DNA from 2 places in the Cupriavidus sp. GW822-FHT02D05 genome. Region 2 is predicted to be linked to the other one. Evidence: predicted binding sites of a transcription regulator. Region 2 holds the regulator's gene; the other holds the start of a gene.
What was found. Region 2 encodes NrdR, which represses ribonucleotide reductase genes. Its sites were predicted from a motif close to CACNANATNTNGTG; they were not measured.

Region 1 (11,590 bases), on a different contig from region 2:
CAACTGTTCGGCCGGGCCTTCCGGCTCGACCACAAGACCGTGTTCGCGCTGCTGTCGTGGGCGATGTTCGCGGGCATCCTGGCCGGGCGCACCTTCTACGGCTGGCGCGGGCGCACCGCGCTGCGCTGGGTGATTGCGTCCTTCGGCATCCTGCTGCTGGCTTATGTCGGCAGCCGCTTCGTCATCGAAGTCATACTGCACCGAATCTGAGGCCGGCATGGCACGCATCTTCCTTGTCCTGGCTGTCGTGCTGGGTTGTTTCTGGTGGCTTCGCCAGCGCGCCCAGGCGCGCTTTCGGGAGGACCGCGCCGCCCGGCACGGTCCCGCGCAAGGCTCGCCGGTGCGCAACCAGCCTGCCCCCCCGCAGGAAGCCATGGTGCAATGCGCGCGCTGCGGGGTGCATCTGCCGCAGGGCGAAGCTATCGTCTACCGTGGCTTGCACTACTGCCGGCGCGCCCACCTGCCGGCCGATAGCGATCCGGACAGCCCTGCCGCATGAACGGGCCGGCCTCGTTCTGGTCCCGCCTGAATGCCTGGCGCGCCCTCGCGGCGATGTGGCGCCAGCCCGAACCTCCTGAATTCCACTGGCGCTTGCTGCGCTATTTCTGCTGGACCCGGCTTGCCGTAGCCGCGCTGCTGCTGGGCTACGCCTGGCTGCCGGCCCAGCGCGCCGAGGCCGAGCGGGCCGCGCAGGCGCTGGGCAGCGGACTGGGCGGCGGGTTCGGCAGCGGCCTGGCCGCGCTGCCGCTGGCCGTGCCCTATGCCGTGGTGGCGCTGGGGATGGTGGTCGCCACGCTATGGTGGCGCCGCGGCTTTCACCTGCGGGTGCGCTTCCAGGTGCTGGCCGACCTCGCCCTGCTGGGCCTGATCTTTCACGCGCAGGGCCATCGCGGCGAGGGGCTCGCCATGATCTTCCTGTTGCCCGCGCTGCAGGCCGGCGCGCTTACCAGCCTGCTGTTCGCGCTGTTCACCGCGGCAGCTTCGGCGCTGCTGGTGATGAGTACGCCCTTCGCGCAGACCTTGCTGTTGCGCCAGGCCGACACGGGTTTGCTGGGCTCGGGGCTGTACGGGCTGGTCTTCATGATCGCGGCCTCGCTGATGTACCTGCTGGCCAACCGCCAGCTTGCACAGGAGCGGCTGGCGCTGGCGCGCGAGCAGGAGCTGCGCCTGCAGCAACTGGTCAACCGCCTGATGGTCAACGACATGCAGGACGGCGTGATGCTGCTGCGCGCCAACGGCGCGGTGGTGGCGGCCAACCCGGCCGCGGTGGTGCTGCTGGGCGTGCAGCCTGCCGAACGGGGCAAGCCCACGGACACGCCTGCCAATGGGCGCGATGCGCTGTTCGACCTGCGCCAGATCCCCCGCCTGCAGCCGTTGATGGAAATGCTGCGCGACTGGGTGCGCAGCAAGGACGATGCGCCCCGCATCCTGCAATTGCTGCCGCTGCCGTCGCGGCCATCCTCGGGGCGCGGCCCCATCCTGCATACGCGGCTGCGGCTGCGTTTCTTGCTGCCGGGGCTGGCCAGCCTGCGCTCCACCTTCGCGTCCTCGATGTCGGTCTCGCTCAGTGCGCAGAACGCCATGAACACCGGCACCTGGAACGAGCTGTCGCCCGAGGCGGCGGCGCGGCTGCGCCTGGCCATCGCCCAGAGCGAGGCCATGGCGTGGCGCCCGGAGGACGAGGCGTTGCTGCGCAGCGAGATGCGCGACACGGTGCTGGTCCATATCGAAAGCTGGGAGCGCATCGCCGAGCAGGTACAACAGGAGAAGCTGGCAGCCATGGGGCGCCTGGTGGCCAGCGTGGCACACCAGATCCGCAATCCGCTGGCGGCCATCAGCCAGGCCAGCGAGCTGCTGGCCGAAACCAGTCGCCGGGCCGCGCGCCCGGGCGAGGCGGGCCGCGCGGAGGGCGACGTGGATGCGCGGCTGCTGCGCATCATTCACGATAATGTGCGCCGGCTCGACCAGGTGGTGTCGGACGTGCTGCAGATGTCGCGCCGCCCGCGCACCGAGCGCACCACGGTGGACCTGAACCAGGCGCTGCCGGAGATCGTCGGCCGCTGGCGGCTGGAGATGCGCGCCCGCTCCGCCGACCACGACCCGGTCGGCGCGCGGCGCGTGCCGCGTCCGGCCGAGATCAACGCCAATGCCATCCGGCTCACGGTGGACGTGGCGCGCCCGGTCATCTTCGATGCCTCCCAGTTGCAACAGGTGCTTGGCAACCTGCTCGACAATGCCTGGCGCTATTGCAGCCGCCTGCCCGGGGCGATCCGCCTGCTGGCCCATGCGCTGGACCAGCACCATGCCGAGCTGATCGTCTGGAACGATGGCGTCGAGGTGTCGCGCGAGCACCAGCGCACCTTGTTCGAACCCTTCTTTACCAGCAACGCCCAGGGCACCGGCCTCGGATTGTTCATGGCACGCGAGCTTTGCGGCGCCAACGACGCCCAGGTGCGCTATGGCACGATTTCGATCGATGCGCTGCTGGCGCAGACCGGCATGCTGGCGCCCGCCGCACGCGATACACTGCCGGCCAAGGCTTTTGTCCTGACCTTGCGCATCGAAGCGCCGGACAGCGCGGGTGGCTGAGCCGCGCTGGTTTGACCGGCCACGCGGCCAGTCTCTCGTTTAGCCGCCCCGATTTCACTTCGCCAGATCGCCAGACGCAGACCCATGCCAATCAAGACGCCAGGCCCCGACCCGATTCTCGTCATCGACGACGAGGCCGACCTGCGAGAACTGCTCGATATCTCGATCCGCCGCATGGGCCACGATGTCGTGCTGGCCGGCTCGCTGGCCGAGGCGCGCCAGCAGCTCGCCGCGCGCCGCTATAGCCTGGTGCTGACCGACATGCGGCTGGGCGACGGGCTGGGCATCGATATCGTGCGCCAGCTATCGAGCGCGCCGGAGCGGGTGCCGGTGGCCGTGATCACCGCCTACGGCAGCGCGGACAACGCCGTGGAGGCGCTCAAGGCGGGCGCCTTCGACTACATCGCCAAGCCGGTCTCGCTGGACCAGCTGCGCAGCTTGATCCTGAATGCGCTGGGGCGCCAGCAGCGTGATGGCGCCGAGGGTGTGGAGGGCGGTGACGGCGGCAGCGGGGCGCACGAAACCGTGGACCGCGCCGTCAACCTGCTGCCCGGCCATTCTCCGGCCATGCATGAGGTGCGGCGCTCGCTCTCGCGGCTGGCGCGCAGCATGGCGCCGATCGTCATCAGCGGCGAGTCCGGCAGTGGCAAGGAGCGCGCGGCGCGTGCCATCCACGCAGTCAGCGCGCGCGCGGCGCATCCCTTTATCGCGGTCAATTGCGGCGCCATCCCCGAGACCCTGATGGAGTCGGAGTTCTTTGGCCATGTGAAAGGCGCCTTCACCGGGGCCGACGCCGAGCGCGGCGGCTTTTTCCAGGCTGCCAATGGCGGCACGCTGCTGCTCGACGAGGTGGCGGACCTGCCGCTGGCGATGCAGGTCAAGCTGCTACGCGTGCTGCAGGAACGGCGCGTGCGCAAGATCGGCGCGAGCCGCGAGGAGAGCGTGGACGTGCGGGTGCTGTGTGCCAGCCACAAGGATCTTTCCGCGATGGTCGCCTCCGGCCAGTTCCGCCAGGACCTGTTCTACCGCCTCAACGTGCTGGCGCTGCGCATGCCCACGCTGCGCGAGCGGCGCGAGGATATCCCGGTGCTGGCCAGCGCCATCCTGGAACACCTGGCGGTGCGCTATGGCGATCCCCATCCCAAGCGGCTGGCGGTGGCCGCGCTGCAGCGGCTGTCCGACTATCCGTTCCCGGGCAATGTACGCGAGCTGGAGAACCTGCTCGAGCGCGCCTATGCCTTCGCCGAGGGCAATACCATCGAGGTGGACGACCTGGGCCAGTTGGACGCGGGCATGGGCCATACGGCCATGCCACGGCCGCCCGCGCCGCACGCCTACCTGGCTTCGGCGGCTGCGCCGGCTGGCGCGCCGGCGGCGTCCGGCGTGCGGCCCGACACCATGCAGGAGCTTGCGTACGATGCGCGGGCCGACTCCCGGGGCGGCGCGCAGCCCGATCTGTTTGCGCAACCTGCGGCGTCTCGCGCCGCGGAGGCGGCCGCAGACGCTTGCCGTGCCACCTTCCCGATCGACCTGCCCGGCCGGCTCGAAGCGCTCGAGCGCGACCTGATCCTACAGGCGCTGCAGCAGACCGGCTTCAACCGGACAGCCGCCGCGCCGCTGCTGGGCCTGAGCTTTCGCCAGCTGCGCTACCGCATCCAGCAGCTTGGCATCCGCGAGGGCCGCGACGACCCGGCCGACGGTGCCGCCGAAACCAGAGAAGCGCTGCGCGACGGGCTGTTGGCGGCGGATGGAGATCGCGATGCCTGACCACGACCCGGCCGCCAAGTTCGCGCCCAACTCGCCATTCGTCCCCGACCCGGCGGGCTGGGTGCCCGCCGCGCGCCACGTGCCGTCCCCCAATTTCGACGCCCGGCCCGCGCACACGCCGGTGGACCTGGTGGTGATCCACAACATCAGCCTGCCGCCCGGGCAGTTCGGCAGCGGCGATATCGAAGCCTTTTTCCTGAACCGTCTCGACCCGTCCCGCCATCCGTTTTTCGAGACGATCCATCAAGTGCGGGTGTCGGCGCATTTTTTGGTGACGCGAGGGGGCGAGCTGGTCCAGTTCGTGTCTTGCCTGGACCGCGCCTGGCACGCAGGCCAGTCCGAATTCTTCGGCCGGCCCCGTTGCAACGACTTCTCCATCGGCATCGAGGTCGAAGGCAGCGACGACCAGCCGTTCACGTTGGCCCAATACCACACCACCGCAGCGCTGGTGCGTGCCCTGCTAGGCGCTTATCCGGTGCGGGCCGTGGCGGGGCATAGCGATATCGCGCCAGGGCGCAAGACGGATCCGGGAGCACATTTCGACTGGGCGGGTTTTGCCGCCGCAGCCGGCGTGGCGCCCGCACAACTGCCTTACCGCAAAGAACAGCCCTGAGGCAAGGGCTGCAAGCGAGGTCTAGGGGATAGCCGCAATCTGGGGAAAACCCTGATAAAGTCCGCGCCTATCGAAGAGGTCAGGTCAATCAAAAAAATTTCGCGTCACGGTGCGGTAACGAACCGTCGGGCGGATTCCCTTGCGTCTCTTGGGCTAGCGGGTATGGCGCAGCGCCGCATGCCATGCCGGCACTGGAATTCGCGCCAAAAAGGCGCTTGTCAAGACTGGTGAATCCGCCCCGTTTCACTATACTTAGTCCAGTTTTTCGCATCGACCACTAGATCTAGTGGTGCTTTCGGGGAGCCGGCCTAGGTGTGCAGTTACCGCCGCAGCAATGACTGCGGTCCACCGAAGGGCCGGCGCATCACAAGAGTTCCAGCAGAATCCAGCAATAGCAGCGCGCCCTCCCGGGTAAGACCGGCCGGCGTGTCAGAGCCTTTTTGCGCATTTTGCCCGGGACTCTTTGTCACTCATAAAACACGGGTCAGAACAGGAGTTCCTCATGCAGACAGCCCAGAACGAACTTTCCACCGGCGCCGCCGCCGCCGGTGCAGCAGCGAACGCGCAGTCGAGCCCCGCTACTGCCGCCGCTGGCAGCTACCAGGACTACAAGATCATCCGACGTAACGGCGCCGTCGTGGCGTTCGAGCCGAGCAAGATCTCGGTAGCGGTGACCAAGGCCTTTCTCGCCGTCAACGGCGGGCAGGGCGCCGCTTCGGCGCGCGTGCGCGAAGTGGTCGAGCAAGTGACCCAGAACGTGGTCCGCGCGCTGCTGCGCAGCCGCCCTAACGGCGGCACCTTCCATATCGAAGACGTGCAGGATCACGTCGAGCTTGCGCTGATGCGCTCGGGCGAGCATGAAGTGGCCCGCGCCTACGTGCTGTACCGCGAAAAGCGCACCCAGGAACGCGCCCAGGCAAACGCCCAGGCGGTGGCCCGCGTGCAGGAAGGCGGCGCCACGTTCAACGTGACCGATGCGGGCGTGGCCCGCGTGCTGGACCTGGGCGCGCTGCATGGCCTGATCGACAACGCCTGCTCGGGCCTTGGCGATGCCGTCAGCGCCGAGCCGATCCTCAAGGAAACGCTGAAGAACCTGTACGACGGCGTGCCGATGACCCAGGTCTACGACTCCGCCATCCTGGCCGCGCGTACCCTGATCGAGAAGGACCCGGCCTACAGCCAGGTCACCGCGCGTATCCTGCTGCACACCATCCGCAAGGAAATCCTGGGCGCCGAAGTGACCCAGACCGAGATGGTGTCGCGCTACGCCGACTACTTCCCCAAGTTCATCGCGCGCGGCATCGAAGCCGAGCTGCTGGACGAGAAGCTGGCCACCTATGACCTGGCCCGCCTGGGCGCGGCGCTGGACGCCCAGCGCGACTTCCAGTTCAACTACCTGGGCCTGCAGACCCTGTACGACCGCTACTTCCTGCACATCGACGAGACCCGCATCGAAATGCCGCAGGCATTCTTCATGCGCGTGGCGATGGGCCTGGCGCTGGGCGAGAAGGACCGCGAAGCCCGTGCCATCGAGTTCTACCAGCTGCTGTCGTCGTTCGACTTCATGTCGTCCACGCCGACCCTGTTCAACTCGGGCACCCGCCGCTCGCAGCTGTCGTCGTGCTACCTGACCACCGTGTCGGACGACCTGGAAGGCATCTACGAGGCGCTGAAGGAAAACGCGCTGCTGTCGAAGTTCGCCGGCGGTCTCGGCAACGACTGGACCAATGTGCGCGCCCTCGGCTCGCACATCAAGGGCACCAACGGCAAGTCGCAAGGCGTGGTGCCGTTCCTGAAGGTGGTGAACGACACCGCCGTGGCGGTCAACCAGGGCGGCAAGCGCAAGGGCGCGGTCTGCGCCTACCTGGAAACCTGGCACCTGGACATCGAGGAATTCCTCGAGCTGCGCAAGAATACCGGCGACGATCGCCGCCGCACCCACGACATGAACACGGCGAACTGGATTCCCGACCTGTTCATGAAGCGCGTGATGGAAGCCGGCGAATGGACCCTGTTCTCGCCCGCCACCTGCCCGGACCTGCATGACCTGGTCGGCAAGGCATTCGAAGAAGCCTACCTGGGCTACGAAGCCAAGGCCGCCCGCGGCGAGCTCAAGCTGTTCAAGAAGATCCCCGCCATGCAGCTGTGGCGCAAGATGCTGGGCATGCTGTTCGAGACCGGCCATCCCTGGATCACCTTCAAGGATCCGTGCAACATCCGCAGCCCGCAGCAGCACGTGGGCGTGGTGCACAGCTCCAACCTGTGCACGGAAATCACGCTCAACACCAACGACAGCGAGATCGCCGTTTGCAACCTGGGTTCGGTGAACCTGGTCGCCCACCTGAAGCAACAGGCCGACGGCACCCAGGTGCTCGATCACGCCAAGCTCGAGAAGACCATCCGCACCGCGATGCGCATGCTCGACAACGTGATCGACATCAACTACTACGCGGTCGAGAAGGCACGCAACTCCAACCTGCGCCATCGCCCGGTCGGCATGGGCATCATGGGCTTCCAGGACTGCCTGCACATGCTGCGCCTGCCGTACGCCAGCGACGCCGCGGTGCAGTTCGCCGATACCTCGATGGAAGCGGTGTGCTACTACGCCTACCGCGCTTCCAGCGAGCTGGCGGAAGAACGCGGGCGCTACAGCACCTATGAAGGCTCGCTGTGGGATCGTGGCATCCTGCCGCAGGACTCGCTCAAGCTGCTGGCCGAAGAACGCGGCGGCTACCTGGAAGTGGATCACTCCTCGACCATGGACTGGGACAGCCTGCGCGCGCGCATCAAGCAGCACGGCATGCGCAACTCGAACTGCATCGCGATCGCGCCGACGGCAACGATCTCGAACATCATCGGCGTGTCGGCCTGCATCGAACCGACCTTCCAGAACCTGTACGTCAAGTCCAACCTGTCGGGCGAATTCACGGTGGTCAACGACTACCTGGTGCGCGACCTGAAGGCACGCGGCCTGTGGGATGAAGTGATGGTCGCCGACCTGAAGTACTTCGACGGCAAGCTGGCGCGCATCGACCGCATTCCGCAAGACCTGCGCGACATCTACGCGACGGCCTTCGAAGTCGAGCCGAGCTGGCTGGTGGAAGCCGCCAGCCGCCGCCAGAAGTGGATCGACCAGGCCCAGTCGCTCAACATCTACATGGCCGGCGCCTCGGGCAAGAAGCTGGACGACACCTACAAGCTGGCCTGGCTGCGCGGCCTGAAGACCACGTACTACCTGCGCACGATGGCAGCCACCCACGTGGAGAAGTCCACCGTGTCGCGCGGCTCGCTCAACGCCGTGTCGTCGGGTAGCGACGGCGGCATCAGCGCCGCCGGCATCGACCAGGCCGCCGCCTCCGCGCCGGCCATGCCGGAAGCCGAAGGCGCGGTCTGCACGATGCGCCCGGGCGACGCCGGTTTCGACGAGTGCGAAGCCTGCCAGTAAGTCGCCTGCCAGTAAGTCATTACCTGCCCTGATCCTCGCCGCGCCGCTTGCGCGGCGAGGACGGCGGCAAACCAAAGCATTCCACGGAGAACCACACCATGCTGAGCTGGGACGACGACGTTCAAGCCACCCCGCAGGCTGCCCCGCAGCCCGCGCCGAATCCCACCGCCACGCCTGCTGCCGCACGCTCTGTCGACCAGCACGGCGTGCTGCCGCCGGCCGCCACGCAGCCGGCAGGCACGGGTATCCTCGGCAACCTGCCGGCGTCCGACGCGCCGACGGACCGCCGCGTGAACGCCGCCGACAAGCGCGTCATCAATGGCTCGACCGACGTCAACCAGCTGGTGCCGTTCAAGTACAAGTGGGCCTGGGAAAAATACCTGGCCGGCTGCGCCAACCACTGGATGCCGCAGGAAATCAACATGTCGCGCGACATCGCGCTGTGGAAGGACCCGAACGGCCTGACCGAAGACGAGCGCCGCGTGATCAAGCGCAACCTCGGCTTCTTCGTGACCGCCGACTCGCTGGCCGCCAACAACATCGTGCTGGGCACCTACCGCCAGATCACCGCGCCGGAATGCCGCCAGTACCTGCTGCGCCAGGCTTTCGAAGAAGCGATCCACACGCACGCCTACCAGTACATCGTGGAGTCGCTCGGCCTCAATGAAGCCGAGATCTTCAATGCGTACCACGAAGTGCAGTCGATCCGCGACAAGGATGAGTTCCTGATCCCGTTCATCGACACGCTGACCGACCCGGCCTTCAAGACCGGCACGCCGGAGAACGACCAGAAGCTGCTCAAGTCGCTGATCGTGTTCGCCTGCATCATGGAAGGCCTGTTCTTCTACGTGGGCTTCACGCAGATCCTGGCCATGGGCCGCCAGAACAAGATGACCGGCGCCGCCGAGCAGTACCAGTACATCCTGCGCGACGAGTCCCTGCACTGCAATTTCGGCATCGACCTGATCAACCAGATCAAGCTCGAGAATCCGCACCTGTGGACCGCCGAGTTCAAGGAAGAGATCACCGCGCTGTTCAAGAAGGCCGTGGACCTCGAATACCGCTATGCCGAGGACACCATGCCGCGCGGCGTGCTGGGCCTGAACGCACCAATGTTCAAGGGCTACCTGCGCTTTATCTGCAACCGCCGCTGCCAGCAGATCGGCCTGGAGCAGCTGTTCCCGAACGAGGAAAACCCGTTCCCGTGGATGAGCGAGATGATCGACCTGAAGAAGGAACGCAACTTCTTCGAGACGCGCGTCATCGAGTATCAGACCGGTGGGGCGTTGTCCTGGGATTGAGTTTCCGCCGAGCGGTGAATGCCGCCACGCAGAAAGAAAAAAGCTCCCTCGGGAGCTTTTTTCTTTGCACTTGCATAAGCGATCAGCGATCAGCGATCAGCGATCAGCGATCAGCAGTGCGGGCCAGCATCAGCCCGCAATCCGTCTTAACGCTTCCTCGATCGCCCGTGTCTCGCTCGGCCGCACCAACCGCGCCACCTCCACGCCGTCGCGCATGAACACCAGCGTGGGCCATAGCTTGACCCGGAACGAGCGGCCGAGCGGCTTGCCGCTGCCGTCCTCGACCTTGATGTGGGCAACCTCCGGATGGCTGGCCATGGCGCCGGCCAGGTGGGGCTGCGCCCGCATGCAGTAGCCGCACCAGGGCGCGCCGAACTCGATCACGGCCGGGCCTTTGATGGCGTCGATTTCGGCCCGGGCCGGCTCGCGCAGGCCATACACATCGGTCATCGTCATGGGAATCCTCTCGCCTGTCCAAATGGGCATGCACGGATTGTATGACCGCGGCTGGCTGCAACGGATCCTGTTTCAGGCCTGCGAGCCCTGCGCTATCTCGGGGGCTGCAGGCTTGCCCCAGCGCACTGTGGCCAACAGCGATGCCGCCACGATCAGCCCGCCGCCGATCCACGCCGTGGTGGAGATGCTCTCTGCCAGCCACAGGCTGGCGAACAACGCGCCGAAGGCGGGCTCGCTGCCCATCAGCAGCGCCACCCGCGTGGGGCTGCTGCGCCGGATGGCGTAGTTCTGGGCGAAGAAGGCGAACAGCGTGCAGGCGGCCACCAGCCACAGCACGCAGCCCCAGAACGCAGCGTGGCCAGAGAACGACGGCAGGGGCTGCCACTGCGCGGGCACCAGCGCCAGTGCCACGGCCGCGCTGCCGACGGCGACCACGCCGGATTGCACCGCCGTCATCGTCAGCGCCGGCATGGACTGGCCCCGCACCAGCCGCTTGGTCGCGCAGACCATCAGCGCGCGCAGTACGGCGGCGGCCAGGATCAGCCCGTCGCCAAGGTTGAACCCCAGTTCGCCGTGGCCCGCCAGCAGCCACGCGCCTAGCAGGGAGAGCGCCACCGCTACCCATTCGATGCGGCTTGGACGGCGCTTGAGCAGCAGCCACTCCGCCAGCGGCGTCAGCACCACGCACAGGCTGATCAGGAAGGCGGCGTTGGAGGCGCGCGTCAGCAGCACGCCGAAGGTTTCGCACAGGAAGATGCCGAGCAGCAGCACACCGGTTCCCAGCACCCCGCGCAGGGTGGCGGCGTCGGTGCGGCGCAACCCGGCCAGCGTGGGAGAGAGCACCACGAAGGTGATGCCAAAGCGTAGCGTCAGCAGGCCGAGTACCGGGTAGAAGACCAGTGCGCTCTTGACGATGCCGTAGCTGCTGCCCCAGACCACGGCGACCGCGAGCAGCATCAGGTCGGACAGCAGTAACAGTTTTTTTGGCGCGGGCATGGTGGACCTTGTGCATTCGGTCCTGCATTGTGCCGCTTTGCATCCACGGCGATAATCGGGTCGGAATGCAAAGCCTTTATGCCGCATATGCATTAATCCGCCTCTGCCCGCCGCGAGCCGCCTCATGAACCAAGCTGATCTCTTTGCCTTGCTGCCCGACATGGCGGTGTTCGCGCGCGTGGTCGACGCGGGCAATTTTTCTGTTGCCGCGCGCCAGCTTGGCAGCACACCGTCCACTGTCAGCCGCCAGATCAAGCGTCTGGAGGAGGCATTGGCCACGCGCTTGCTGGAGCGCTCGACCCGCAAGGTGCGCATGACGGAATCGGGCGCCGAGGTGTACCGCTATTGCCGCGACGTGGTGAGCGCCGCGGCGGGGGCGATGGACGCCGCCGGCCATGTGGTGGGCCGGCCGCAGGGCAGGGT
Region 2 (11,590 bases):
TGGCGCGCCTCTTCGCGGGCGGCGGCCTCGGCCTGGCGGCGCTTTTGCTGCTGGAGGGCGATCTCGGCGTCTTCTTCGGCACGAGACCTCACCGCTGGCGCAGGAGGCGCGGGACGGGCTTGCACGACGGGCAGCGGTGCGGGAGGCGGCGGGGGCGGCGGTGCGGTAGTGGCCGGGATCTCATCCCAGAGCTCGGCTTCGGCGCCCACCGGGGTGCTGCTCTGCCAGTGCACGCCGAAATACAGCACGATGCCCAGCAACAGGTGCATGAAAACCGCGAGCAGGAAGGAACGCAGGGTTCCCCGCTCCGGGGCCGGCTGATAAGGATAGGCGGCGGTTTTCATCGCGTGGGGCGGTGCTTACTTGGGCTTGACCATCAGGCCGACGCGCTTCACGCCGTCGGCCTTGAGCACTGACATGACGTCCAGCACGGCCTCGTACTTGACCGAGCGGTCGGCGGCGATCACCACCGGCTGATCGGGATTCTCGTTCTGGCGCTGATGCACGAAGTCGATCAGGCCCTGCTTGTCGAGCTTGCGCTCAAAGCTGTTGCCGGCGTTATCCTTGCCGCGCGCGGTCAGTGCGCCGTCCTCATGCACGGTCACGACAATGGGGGGGGCCTTTTGCTGCTGGGTGGCGTTGGCCACGCTGGGCAGGTCAACCACGGCGGGATTCACGATCGGTGCCGCCACCATGAAAATGACGAGCAGCACCAGCATCACGTCAATGTAAGGCACGACGTTGATGTCGGCACTGGCCCGGCGGCGCGAGCCGCCACGGCGCTGTATCGCTGCCATTGCTGGTTCTCCTTGACCGAAGACGTTGGTGGCTTCGGCGCTTTAGCGGGTCTGCCGTTGCAGGATGTTCAGGAACTCTTCCATGAAGCTCTCGAAGCGGATGGCCAGGCGATCCACTTCGGTGGCGTAGCGGTTGTAGGCAATGACCGCCGGAATCGCCGCGAACAGGCCGATAGCGGTGGCGACCAGCGCCTCCGCAATGCCGGGCGCCACGGCCGCAAGCGTTGCCTGCTGCACATTTGACAAGCCGCGGAAGGCGTTCATGATCCCCCATACGGTGCCGAACAAGCCGATGTACGGGCTGACCGAACCTACCGACGCCAGAAACGGAAGATGCGACTCCATCACATCCATCTCACGCTGATAGGCCGCGCGCATCGCACGCCGTGCGGCATCGAGCAGCGCGCCGGCGTCATTGTTGCGCTCGCGCGCCTTCAGGTACTCGCCCATGCCGGACTCAAAGATCCGTTCCAGCGCGCCTGTGTTGTGACGATTGTTGGCTGCGCTCTGGTACAGGGCCTGCAGGTCGCCGCCGGCCCAGAAGTCGCGCTCGAACCCCTCGGTCTGGGTCCGCGCGGCGCGCAGGGAGAAATGCTTGCGGAAGATATATGTCCACGAGAACAGGGACATCACCAGCAGCAGGGCCATGACGGCCTGTGCCAGCACACTGGCGTGCAGCACCAGCGAAATGATCGACAGGTCTTGCGTGACGGTCACGGGATTCATCGAGCGGTCTTGATGGTTGCAAGGACGGGAGCGGGAATGGGAGTCGGGCGAAATGTGCTACGATCAACACACCCAACCCGGATGGCGCCAGTAGCCAGCAATTGCTCACCACGCCAGGCTTCTTGGGCGAATTGGACCGACGCCGGGCCAACCCGTTCAATCTGTGTCCGGATCTCAAGCAAGTCGTCCAGACGGGCGGGGGCATTGTAGTCCACCGCCGTGCTTCTGACGATGAAGACGACGCCCGACTCATCGGCCAGCGCTTGCTGTTCGATGCCAAGCGAGCGCAGCCACTCGGTACGGGCGCGCTCGAAGAACTTGAGGTAATTGGCGTAGAACACTACGCCGCCCGCGTCGGTGTCTTCCCAGTACACCCGCAAGGCCCACACATTGTTGCTCATGGCCGCGATTGTAACGGCAGCCAGCCCGACCCGGTGTAAACCCTTGTCCGACATTACAACAATTACATTACCTGACGGACAAGGCATTGACTTTCGGTCTTTGGCCCCGCAGCACCGTCTTGCAGCGGGCCAGCGCCTCGCGTTAAACTGCCGCCAACCATTCCATCTTGCGCGACTGGCGAAGTCAGTGGGCACTACCACGAGGAAGCGCAAAGTTCTCTGGCGCGATGTTTCAAGCGCCTGCCGCTCGCCTGGGCAGCGAATGGGAAGCAGGGTGCGCCCTGCGCCGGATAGCTAACGCGTCCAGCGCCGGTCGCCTGTGCCTTCCCCGCGCGCCCTACCCCGAAGCCATTCGGAAGTCCCCTTTTTTCAGACGAGTTTTCGCCATGTTCGAACGCAGCCGCTATACGATCGACCAGATCGACCCCGAGCTTTTTGCCGCCATCCAGAAGGAAGACCAGCGCCAGGAAGAGCACATCGAGCTGATCGCCTCGGAAAACTACACCTCGCCGGCCGTGATGGCCGCGCAAGGCTCGCAACTGACCAACAAGTACGCCGAAGGCTATCCCGGCAAGCGCTACTACGGTGGCTGCGAGTACGTCGACGTCGTGGAGCAGCTGGCCATCGACCGCGTCAAGCAACTGTTCGGCGCCGAAGCCGCCAACGTGCAGCCCAATTCCGGCTCGCAGGCCAACCAGGGCGTGTTCTTCGCCGCCCTGAAGCCGGGTGACACCATCATGGGCATGAGCCTGGCCGAAGGCGGCCACCTGACCCACGGCATGGCGCTCAACATGAGCGGCAAATGGTTCAACGTGGTCAGCTACGGCCTGGACGCCAACGAAGACATCGACTACGACGCACTGGAAAAGCTGGCGCAGGAAAAGAAGCCCAAGCTGATCATCGCCGGCGCCTCGGCCTTCGCCCTGCGCATCGACTTCGAACGCATCTCCAAGGTAGCCAAGTCCATCGGCGCCCTGTTCATGGTCGACATGGCCCACTACGCCGGCCTGATCGCCGCCGGCGAGTACCCCAACCCGGTGCCGCACGCCGACTTCGTCACCACCACCACCCACAAGAGCCTGCGCGGCCCGCGCGGTGGCGTGATCCTGATGAAGGCCGAGCATGAGAAGGCCATCAACTCGGCCATCTTCCCCGGCATCCAGGGCGGCCCCCTGATGCACGTGATCGCCGGCAAGGCAGTCGCGTTCAAGGAAGCCCTGTCGCCCGAGTTCAAGACCTACCAGCAGCAAGTGGTCAAGAACGCCCGCGTGCTGGCCGAAACCCTGATCGAGCGCGGCCTGCGCATCGTCTCCGGCCGCACCGAAAGCCACGTCATGCTGGTCGACCTGCGCGCGATGCAGATCACCGGCAAGGAAGCTGAAAAGGTCCTGGGCGAAGCACACATCACCGTCAACAAGAACGCCATCCCCAACGACCCGGAAAAGCCGTTCGTCACCTCGGGCATCCGCCTGGGCTCGCCGGCCATGACCACCCGCGGCTTCAAGGAAGAAGAAGCCCGCCTGGTGGCCAACCTCGTCGCCGACGTGCTGGAAAACCCGCACGACCTGGCCAACATCGCTCGCGTACGCGAGCAAGTGGCAGCCCTGACCAAGCGTTTCCCGGTCTACGGCTAAAGCCCAGCGCCACCCGCCCCCCCGCGGGTGGCCGGCAGCCCCGCCGCGGCGCACGCCGCGCCTGCGGCGGGCCTTGCCAACCCGGCCCGGCGCGACACAGAATGACAAAACGCTGCCTGCGCGGCACGCGCCCCGGCTCATACTTCGAGGTGGTCAGGCATGAAATGCCCTTTTTGCGCTCACTCCAACACCCAGGTCCTGGACACGCGCATGTCGGAAGAAGGCGATACGGTGCGCCGCCGCCGCCGCTGTGAATCCTGCGACCGCCGCTTCACCACCTATGAGCGGATCGAGCTGTTCTTCCCCGCCATCGTCAAGAAAAACGGCTCTCGCGCGGACTATACCCGCGACAAGCTGAAAGACTCGATGCGCCTCGCCCTGCGCAAGCGCCCGGTCTCGGCCGAAGCCATCGACGCCTCCATCACCCGCATCGAAGAAAAACTGCTCGCCCTCGGCGAGAAGGAAATCCCCAGCAGCCAGGTCGGGGAACTGGTCATGCGCGAGCTGCGCCGGTTGGACAAAATTGCTTATATCCGGTTTGCTTCGGTGTATCGGAGTTTTGAGGATGTGTCGGAATTCCGCGACATGCTGGATGAGTTTTCGGCGTCTACCCCACGGAAGCAGTAGAAAAAGTAACGTGGACGTTGTTTAATTCCTCCCAAACTGGGTCCTAGGTGGCAATTCCTATATCTATATTTCCACCTGGGTTGCAGTTACAAAAAATAGAACAAAGCCAAAAGAACGTAGTCTTTTCGGACGAGGGTCAAGATGGGTCAGTCAAGCTGTCGGGGGACGGCCGGCTTCACCATGCTCGAAGCATTGGTGGCAATCGTCGTGCTCGCCATCGGCGTGCTCGGCGTGGCAAATCTTCTTATCAAATCATTCCGATTCTCCCAACAAGCGTCCTATGACACGCTGGCGCTGCAGCTCGCCAGCGATATGGCAGACCGCATGCGGGCTAACAGCGCCCAAATGCTCGCCAGTAACAGCAGCTACTTCTTCGACACGAGCACCGGCGCCCCGGCGGTGCCGACGGGCGCCAATTTCTTTACCACTCCATGCACGTCCGGCAGCCCGGTTTGCGCAGCCAACATGGTCACGTTCGATTTGGCCGAATGGACGCGACGCGTCCAGACGGCCCTGCCGGGTGGGCGTGCAGTAATCTGCCGGGACTCCAGCAACTATTCCACCTCCGCAGGCTACACCTGGGCGTGCAACGCCACGGCCGGCGGCACGGGCCAAGCCAGCGATAGCCCGATCGTCATCAAGATGGGCTGGGTATCTCGATTCGCCGACAAGCCGGGGGTAGATGTCGCGACCGGTACAACCATGCCAGACACGCAAGCCGCCGACGGCTCGGCAACGCCACAAATCGTTATTGTGGCCAACCCGGGAGTCAGCAATTGAGAACGCTCATGGCCGGCTCCGGACAACCACCCCGTCGTCGCCGGCGAAGCTCAGGCTTCTCCATGGTCGAACTGATGGTTGCACTGACGCTTGGCATGCTGGTGCTGGTTGCATCAACTTCCTTTTACCTACTGACCCGCAGCACCTATAGCAGCATCAATGACAGCGCCAACCTCGAGGAGCGCGGTCAGTTCGCGATCGGCGTCGTTTCACGAATGTTGCGTCAGATTGCCTACACGCCTCCGGCCAGCGATGGTGGCTCAATGCAGATCAGCTCGCAGATGCTGATGGGACTGGACAACTGCTCAACTCCCTCGGACAACGAGACGCTGGGTTGCGATGCTGGCGCCGCCGTCAATGCCAGCGACGTGTTGCTGACTCGATTCTTCGGCGTCGGGACGGCGGCTGACCCGACCGTGAGCGATGGATCCATGGTGGATTGCTCCGGACAAGCCGTCGCCGCGCCGTCCAGCATCGATAGTGCGGCAAGTCAACGCGGACTCTCGATTCTCTATGTGCAGAACGGCGCCGATGGCCTGCCCTATCTGATGTGCAAATACCGGCGGCGCGCATCCGGCAAGGAGACGTCTACCTTTGTCGCGCAGCAACTTATCCCGGGCGTAGAGAACTTGCAGGTGCTCTACGGCATATCCACAGATGACGATGAAGTGGCGGACAAGTTCGTTCCCGCCAGCCAGGTCGGCGCAGCCGAATGGGCACGCGTCTATGCGCTGAAGGTGGCTTTGGTCGTGCGAGGCGACAATGCAAGCGCAGACAGTTCCGGGCAGCCCACGATCCAGCTCTTCGGTCCTATATACAACGGCGCCGATGGCACGTTCACGCCGACTCAAAACCCACAGTCCGCGCGCCGCCTGTTCACGGCAACGGTGCAAGTGCGCAACTACCTGAGTTGCATGCAGGGAGATCCTTCGTGCCTCTGAACCCTCCAGCAGTGAAATATCCAGCCCGCGGCTTTGCCCTGGTCACCGCGCTGATCATGCTGCTCGTCATATCCGTGCTGGCACTGGGTGGCGCGAGATTGGCGCTGGACTCAAAACGCACAACCCGCAATCAACGCGATTTCGAGATTGCGTTCCAGGCAGCTGAGGCCGCCTTGCGCGATGCCGAAATGGACATCCAGAACACAACCGGCCCCAAGAGCCGCTCGGTAATTTTCCAGCCGACAGCGGCGACGGGCTTCACGGTCGACGGTGGATGCAATATCGGGACAACGGTAGCCGCTCCCTACCAGGGCCTGTGCAATACATTGGCAAATATCAATGCACAGATATGGAACACCGTTAGCTGGAGCGCTTCTGCCACCAACCCGCAGACGGTGGCCTACGGTACCTTTACGGGCCGGACATTCCCGACCGGGACGGGCCTGACTCCAAGCCAGAAGCCTCGCTACATCATCGAGTTGCTTCCTGATCAATCCATTGGCGGCGCCGTTGACAACACGCGCTATATGTATCGGGTGACAGCGGTTGGCTTTGGCCCCAACAACGCCACCCAGGCAATGGTTCAGTCGCTGTACCGCAAGACGGACAACTAGAACAGCCAGCATCGAATCGGGAACGAATTCATGAATACACTCCGACGCCTGTTGCCTCTGTGCGCGATGCTATGGGCTACTGCACTTTGGGCTGCAAGCACGCCTAGCGTGCCAACCGTGACAATTGCGCAGACCCCTCTATTCGGGCAATCGCAAAACATTCACCCCAACCTGATGATGACGCTCTCGGTAGAGTTCCCGACTACGGGTACTGCCTACCGCGGCCCCTTGAATTCGAAGAACGTCGACACGTCATATAACTACAATACGACTTACCTCGGTTACTTCAATGCAGCCAAGTGCTATACATACGACAGCACCAATGGCTATTTTGCAAGCAGCGGCAACGCCTCCGGCAATGGAGGCCATGAATGTTCCAGCGCATTTAGCGGAAACTTCATGAACTGGGCCGCGTCGTCCTCGATCGACGAACTGCGGATGGCGATGACCGGCGGCGACCGCGTGGTGGACACCACGACCCAGACGGTCTTGCAGCGTGCCGTGCTCCGATCGGACTTTTTCCGCAGCAATAGTTACTTCCCGGTCAAGAGCGTCACGGCCGTCAGCAACATCAGCAGCGCGCCGAGTGCGGTAACGCCGTTCTCGTACAGCACGATTTATATTGCTTCGTGTGGCAACCACATCTTCTTCTCCGATGCGGACGATAGCAGCGGCAACTGCGGGAGCCCGGGAAAATATGCCGACGTTTACAAGAACAGCAAGCTGACGGAACGACGTAGCTTCCGTGTCCAGATTCAGGTTTGCGATAGCGGCGAGGCAACTACGCGCACCGACCTCTGCTACAACTATGGCAGCAACTACAAGCCCGTCGGCCAGATGCAAAGAAATGCCGATCGCGTGCGTTTTGCGGCTTTCGGCTATCTGAACGACGGCACCAATGACACCAGCAAGACACCGAACGAGCGCTATGGTGGGGTGCTGCGGGCCCCGATGAAGTATGTCGGCACTACTGCGGTTGACTCCAACCTGAGAACGATCGCAAATACCGCAAAGGAATGGGATCCGGCAACGGGCGTGTTCTATCGGAACCCGCTCAACCGCACAGAAGGAATCAGCGGGGTTATCAACTACCTCAATCAGTTTGGCCGCACGAGCACGCAACTCAGTGGCAAGACAATGGGCGACCTTGGCGGCCCAACAGATAACCCGCTCGGCAACTACAAGACGTATGATCCGATCAGCGAACTGTTCTACGAGAGCATCCGCTACCTCCAGTTCCACAAGGACGGCCCCACCCCACAAGCTATCAGCGGCCTTCCGAATACGACCTATGCAGACAACTTCCCCGTCTACACGACCTGGGATGCCGACCCGATGCTCAACAGTTGCCAGCGCAACTACGTCGTGACGATTGGCGACATCAATACCCACGAGGATCACTACATTCCAGGCAACGTCGACACCTCGCACGGCGACCCTGCCCGGGCAGTGGACAGCTATAGCGGATTCGATGTGCGAGCGTGGACCAACAAGGTCGGAGCACTGGAAACCAACACGCCAGCGGCGGGCAATGCCACCCCCCTGCCCTCCTCGTTCACGAATCTGGGCGACATCCTGCATCCGACCTCTAACTGGTCAACCTATTACATTGCGGGGGTCGCCTACTGGGCGCACACCTCGTCGTTTCGCCCCGACATGCCCTCTGCGCGCGTCACAACGTTTGGCATCGATGTCAATGAAGCCGGAAACGGAACGGTCGGCGCAACCCAGCGTCAGAGCCAGATCTTTCTCGCCGCAAAGTACGGCGGATTCAAGGATGATAAGATCGACGGTGGCAACGGGGACGGAAATCCCTTCAAGGCAGCCGGCCAGGGCGGAACGACCGTTACCAATAACACGGAGTGGGAAGCTGCGCCCACGGGATCGAACGTCCCATCGAACTGGTTCCTCGCAAGCCAGCCGCAGGCCATGATCGATGCCATCAAGAAGATCTTCGTCCAGATCACGAGTTCCGCGGGCACGCTCTCCGGCATCGCGCTCACTAGCAACCGCATCGTGCAGAATGGTTTTGTCTACACGCCCGGATTCGACCAGAAATGGAACGGCCAGTTGAGCGCCTATGCTATCTCCAAAAGCGCTGACGGCACGGCCGTAACGATCGCGCAGACCAGAACGTGGGAGGCAGGGAACCGGCTCGCCAGCAAGAGCCCGAGTACGCGCTCCATTTTCACCCTCAACTCGACCAGCGGCGCGGGAGTTCCCTTTCAGTTCACCGGGAACGCCATCTCGTCTGCGCAACAGGCGCTACTCAATCTCAACCCTGACTCTGGCTTGAATGATGGCAACGGCCAAAATCGCCTCAACTATCTTCGTGGCGACCGGACACAGGAAAGCAATGGGCAAGGCGGTGGCGGTCCGTTCAGAGCCCGCACGATGGTATTCGGCGACATCATCGGATCAGGCCCGGTCTTTGTGGGTGACCCTGCCGCAACCCGTACCGATAGTGGCTACGGCAGCTTCCTGACCACCTACACCGGCCGCACCCCGATGGTTTACGTCGGAACCAACGACGGCATGCTGCACGGCTTCAATGCGAATACTGGCGACGAAGTCCTTGCTTACGTGCCCAATGCCATATTCAGCGCGCTGCCGCAGCTCACATCACCGAGCTATTCGCACCGCCCATACGTGGATGCCACGCCCCTGGTCACAGAAGCACAAGTCAACGGCGCCTGGAAATCCGTACTCGCTGGCGGGTTCGGTGGCGGCGCGCAAGGCATCTACGCACTGGACGTGACCGATCCGGATGGCGGCAAGAGCGGTACAGCCTTTAGCGGTGCCAACGTCCTCTGGGAGTTCACCGACAAGGATGACGCCGACATGGGCAATGTCATGGGCCCGCCGATCGTCGCCAAGCTGCAAACCGGTACGGATACCAGCGGCAACCCCGTCTACAAATGGTTTGTCGTGGTCGGCAATGGCCTGAATCCCAACCAGAATGACGGCTATTCGAACGCCAATGCCCCAGCTGCCTTGTTCTTGCTTTCACTGGACAAGACAGCGGGTACCGCGTGGACCCTGAACAGCAATTACTTCAAGATAGTCACGCCCGCGCCCGTGGCAGTACCGCCTTACGTTACAGCGAACGGCTTGAGCACACCGGCTTCCGTTGGCGCCCCCAATGGCCGTGTCACAAGCTTCTACGCTGGAGATCTGCAGGGCAATTTGTGGAAGTTCAATGTGGCTGGCACCCCAAGCACGTGGAATGGCAATGCAACCGCCGGTGCCCTGCCGGCTTTCGGCGGAACACCCGGTAAGCCGATGTTTGTCGCCACCGACTCACAGGGGCGGCGTCAGCCGATCACGGTTCAGCCGCAAGTGGTCTACGCGCCCGGCGGGTACATGGTGCTATTCGGCACAGGCAAGTATTACGAACTGTCGGACACGTCCTCCTCAGTTAGCCAGACCAACTCGTTCTATGGCATTTACGACGGCGGCGGCACCAACTACGTCCCCGACCGCAGCAAGCTCAATGCAGTAACGATTCAGGCGGCTGCCGACGGAAAGTCGTACACCTTCAATTCCTCGTCTTACGCTCCGGGCTATGCCGCGCCTCGCAAGCCTGGCTGGGTTCTGGACTTCCTTGACTCGACGGAGAGGCAAGTCACTTCCGTGGTTGCGCAGGACGGGATCGTGTACTTCAACTCCCTCTACACCGGCACGGATTCATGCGGCACCAGCGGTGGCAGCAGGAGCTACGCGCTGGGCGCACTGACCGGCATGCCGGGAAACGGGGTTTCGGGCTATCTGTCCAGCATCGGCCTGCTCGGTGCGCCGTCGGTGATCGTCATTAACGTCGCGAACGCGAATCGCAGCGCGGTCGGCGGCATCGTCGAAACGAAGACCACCCAGGTCATCTCATTTGGCGCATCCGGCACAGCATCTGTCGGAGCCAATGGCCAGAGCGGAAATTCGACCAATTCAAATATGCGCAAGGCCCGTGCCGGATGGCGCGAGATTCGAAATTTCACGCTGAACTAGGATCGAAAGGGATTCGCTATGCAACGCGCCAATAGGACATCCCAGCGCGGCTTCACACTGATTGAAGCCGTGATCACGGTGAGTATCATTGCCATTCTTTCCGCGATTGCCTACCCGAATTACTCGAGCTATGTTACGAAGGGCAAGCGTGCTGAAGCTAAGGCCGCCTTGCTCGAAGACATGCAACTCTTTGAGCGGCATTTTTCGCAGGTAAACAGCTACTACGGCGCGGGTACAACCACCCTCTGGACTGGCTACAAGACCTGGTCTGGAGATTCTCCCACCACCGGCAGCTACCAGATCCTGGCGGCCCAATGTGGTGCATCAAATGGACAGTGTGTGGAACTGCAAGCCAGCCCGATCAAACCGGACTCAACGTGCGGCACACTGGTCTATCGCAGTACTGGCGAGAAGTACAACATGCTTACCAGCGGCGTGTATGCTACGACCGCAGGCTGCTGGTAAGCAAGTATGCAAAAGCTCCGGATCCAGCCCCCCCGTGCGAGCGGATTCACGCTCATAGAGTTGGTGATCACGATGACGATTGCCGCTATTCTGCTTGCCATGGCAACGCCCAACATGAGCGACTTCCTGCGACGGCAGCGCCTCGTTTCGGCTGCCGACGGCTTCGCCTCCGCCATCGCGCAGGCGCGCTCCGGGGCAGCCGCAACCAACAGCTATGTCACCGTCGCTCCCATCGGTGCGGCGTGGAACAATGGCTGGCAGGTATTCTCTGAACACAGCACGCCTGACGGTGCTTTCACGACGAGTGACACATTGATTTCGCAATACGATCCGATCCCCAGCGATATCACCATCACCTTCAATACCAACCCCAATGCAACGGGATATGTCGCCTTTTCACCGGTCGGCTATTCGATCACGGCGGCTACACGATCCCAACTCACGGCGACCGCAACTTTCACGCTGGGTACCCTGCAGCGCGTGGTGGAGATCAATGCGCTCGGCAGATCACGAGTCTGTGACCCGTTGCGGGATACCACTTGCACCGCGAGCGCGCTGGCACCGCCCTGATCCATCTGGCGCGGCAACCGGATGGATCGGATT

Region 1: AC1RQK_RS06030 (ribonucleoside-diphosphate reductase subunit alpha) is a predicted target of NrdR. The motif match lies at 5,245-5,258, and genes of this name have one in related genera.

The regions. Positions count from the first base shown of each region.
Region 1 covers NZ_JBXAOE010000003.1:259,888-271,477, reverse strand. The annotation lists gene AC1RQK_RS06055 (cytochrome C assembly family protein) at 1-210, shown strand, start outside; gene AC1RQK_RS06050 (PP0621 family protein) at 218-499, shown strand; gene AC1RQK_RS06045 (sensor histidine kinase) at 496-2,589, shown strand; gene AC1RQK_RS06040 (sigma-54-dependent transcriptional regulator) at 2,674-4,356, shown strand; gene ampD (1,6-anhydro-N-acetylmuramyl-L-alanine amidase AmpD) at 4,349-4,969, shown strand; gene AC1RQK_RS06030 (ribonucleoside-diphosphate reductase subunit alpha) at 5,472-8,414, shown strand; gene AC1RQK_RS06025 (ribonucleotide-diphosphate reductase subunit beta) at 8,513-9,715, shown strand; gene AC1RQK_RS06020 (thioredoxin family protein) at 9,845-10,171, opposite strand; gene AC1RQK_RS06015 (DMT family transporter) at 10,244-11,167, opposite strand; gene AC1RQK_RS06010 (LysR family transcriptional regulator) at 11,292-11,590, shown strand, end outside.
Region 2 covers NZ_JBXAOE010000015.1:141,207-152,796, reverse strand. The annotation lists gene tolA (cell envelope integrity protein TolA) at 1-344, opposite strand, end outside; gene tolR (protein TolR) at 360-797, opposite strand; gene tolQ (protein TolQ) at 840-1,523, opposite strand; gene ybgC (tol-pal system-associated acyl-CoA thioesterase) at 1,520-1,924, opposite strand; ZMP/ZTP riboswitch at 2,086-2,188, shown strand; gene glyA (serine hydroxymethyltransferase) at 2,311-3,558, shown strand; gene nrdR (transcriptional regulator NrdR) at 3,718-4,185, shown strand; gene pilV (type IV pilus modification protein PilV) at 4,327-4,965, shown strand; gene AC1RQK_RS20930 (PilW family protein) at 4,974-5,906, shown strand; gene AC1RQK_RS20925 (pilus assembly PilX family protein) at 5,897-6,520, shown strand; gene AC1RQK_RS20920 (pilus assembly protein) at 6,551-10,522, shown strand; gene AC1RQK_RS20915 (type IV pilin protein) at 10,541-10,987, shown strand; gene AC1RQK_RS20910 (GspH/FimT family pseudopilin) at 10,994-11,557, shown strand.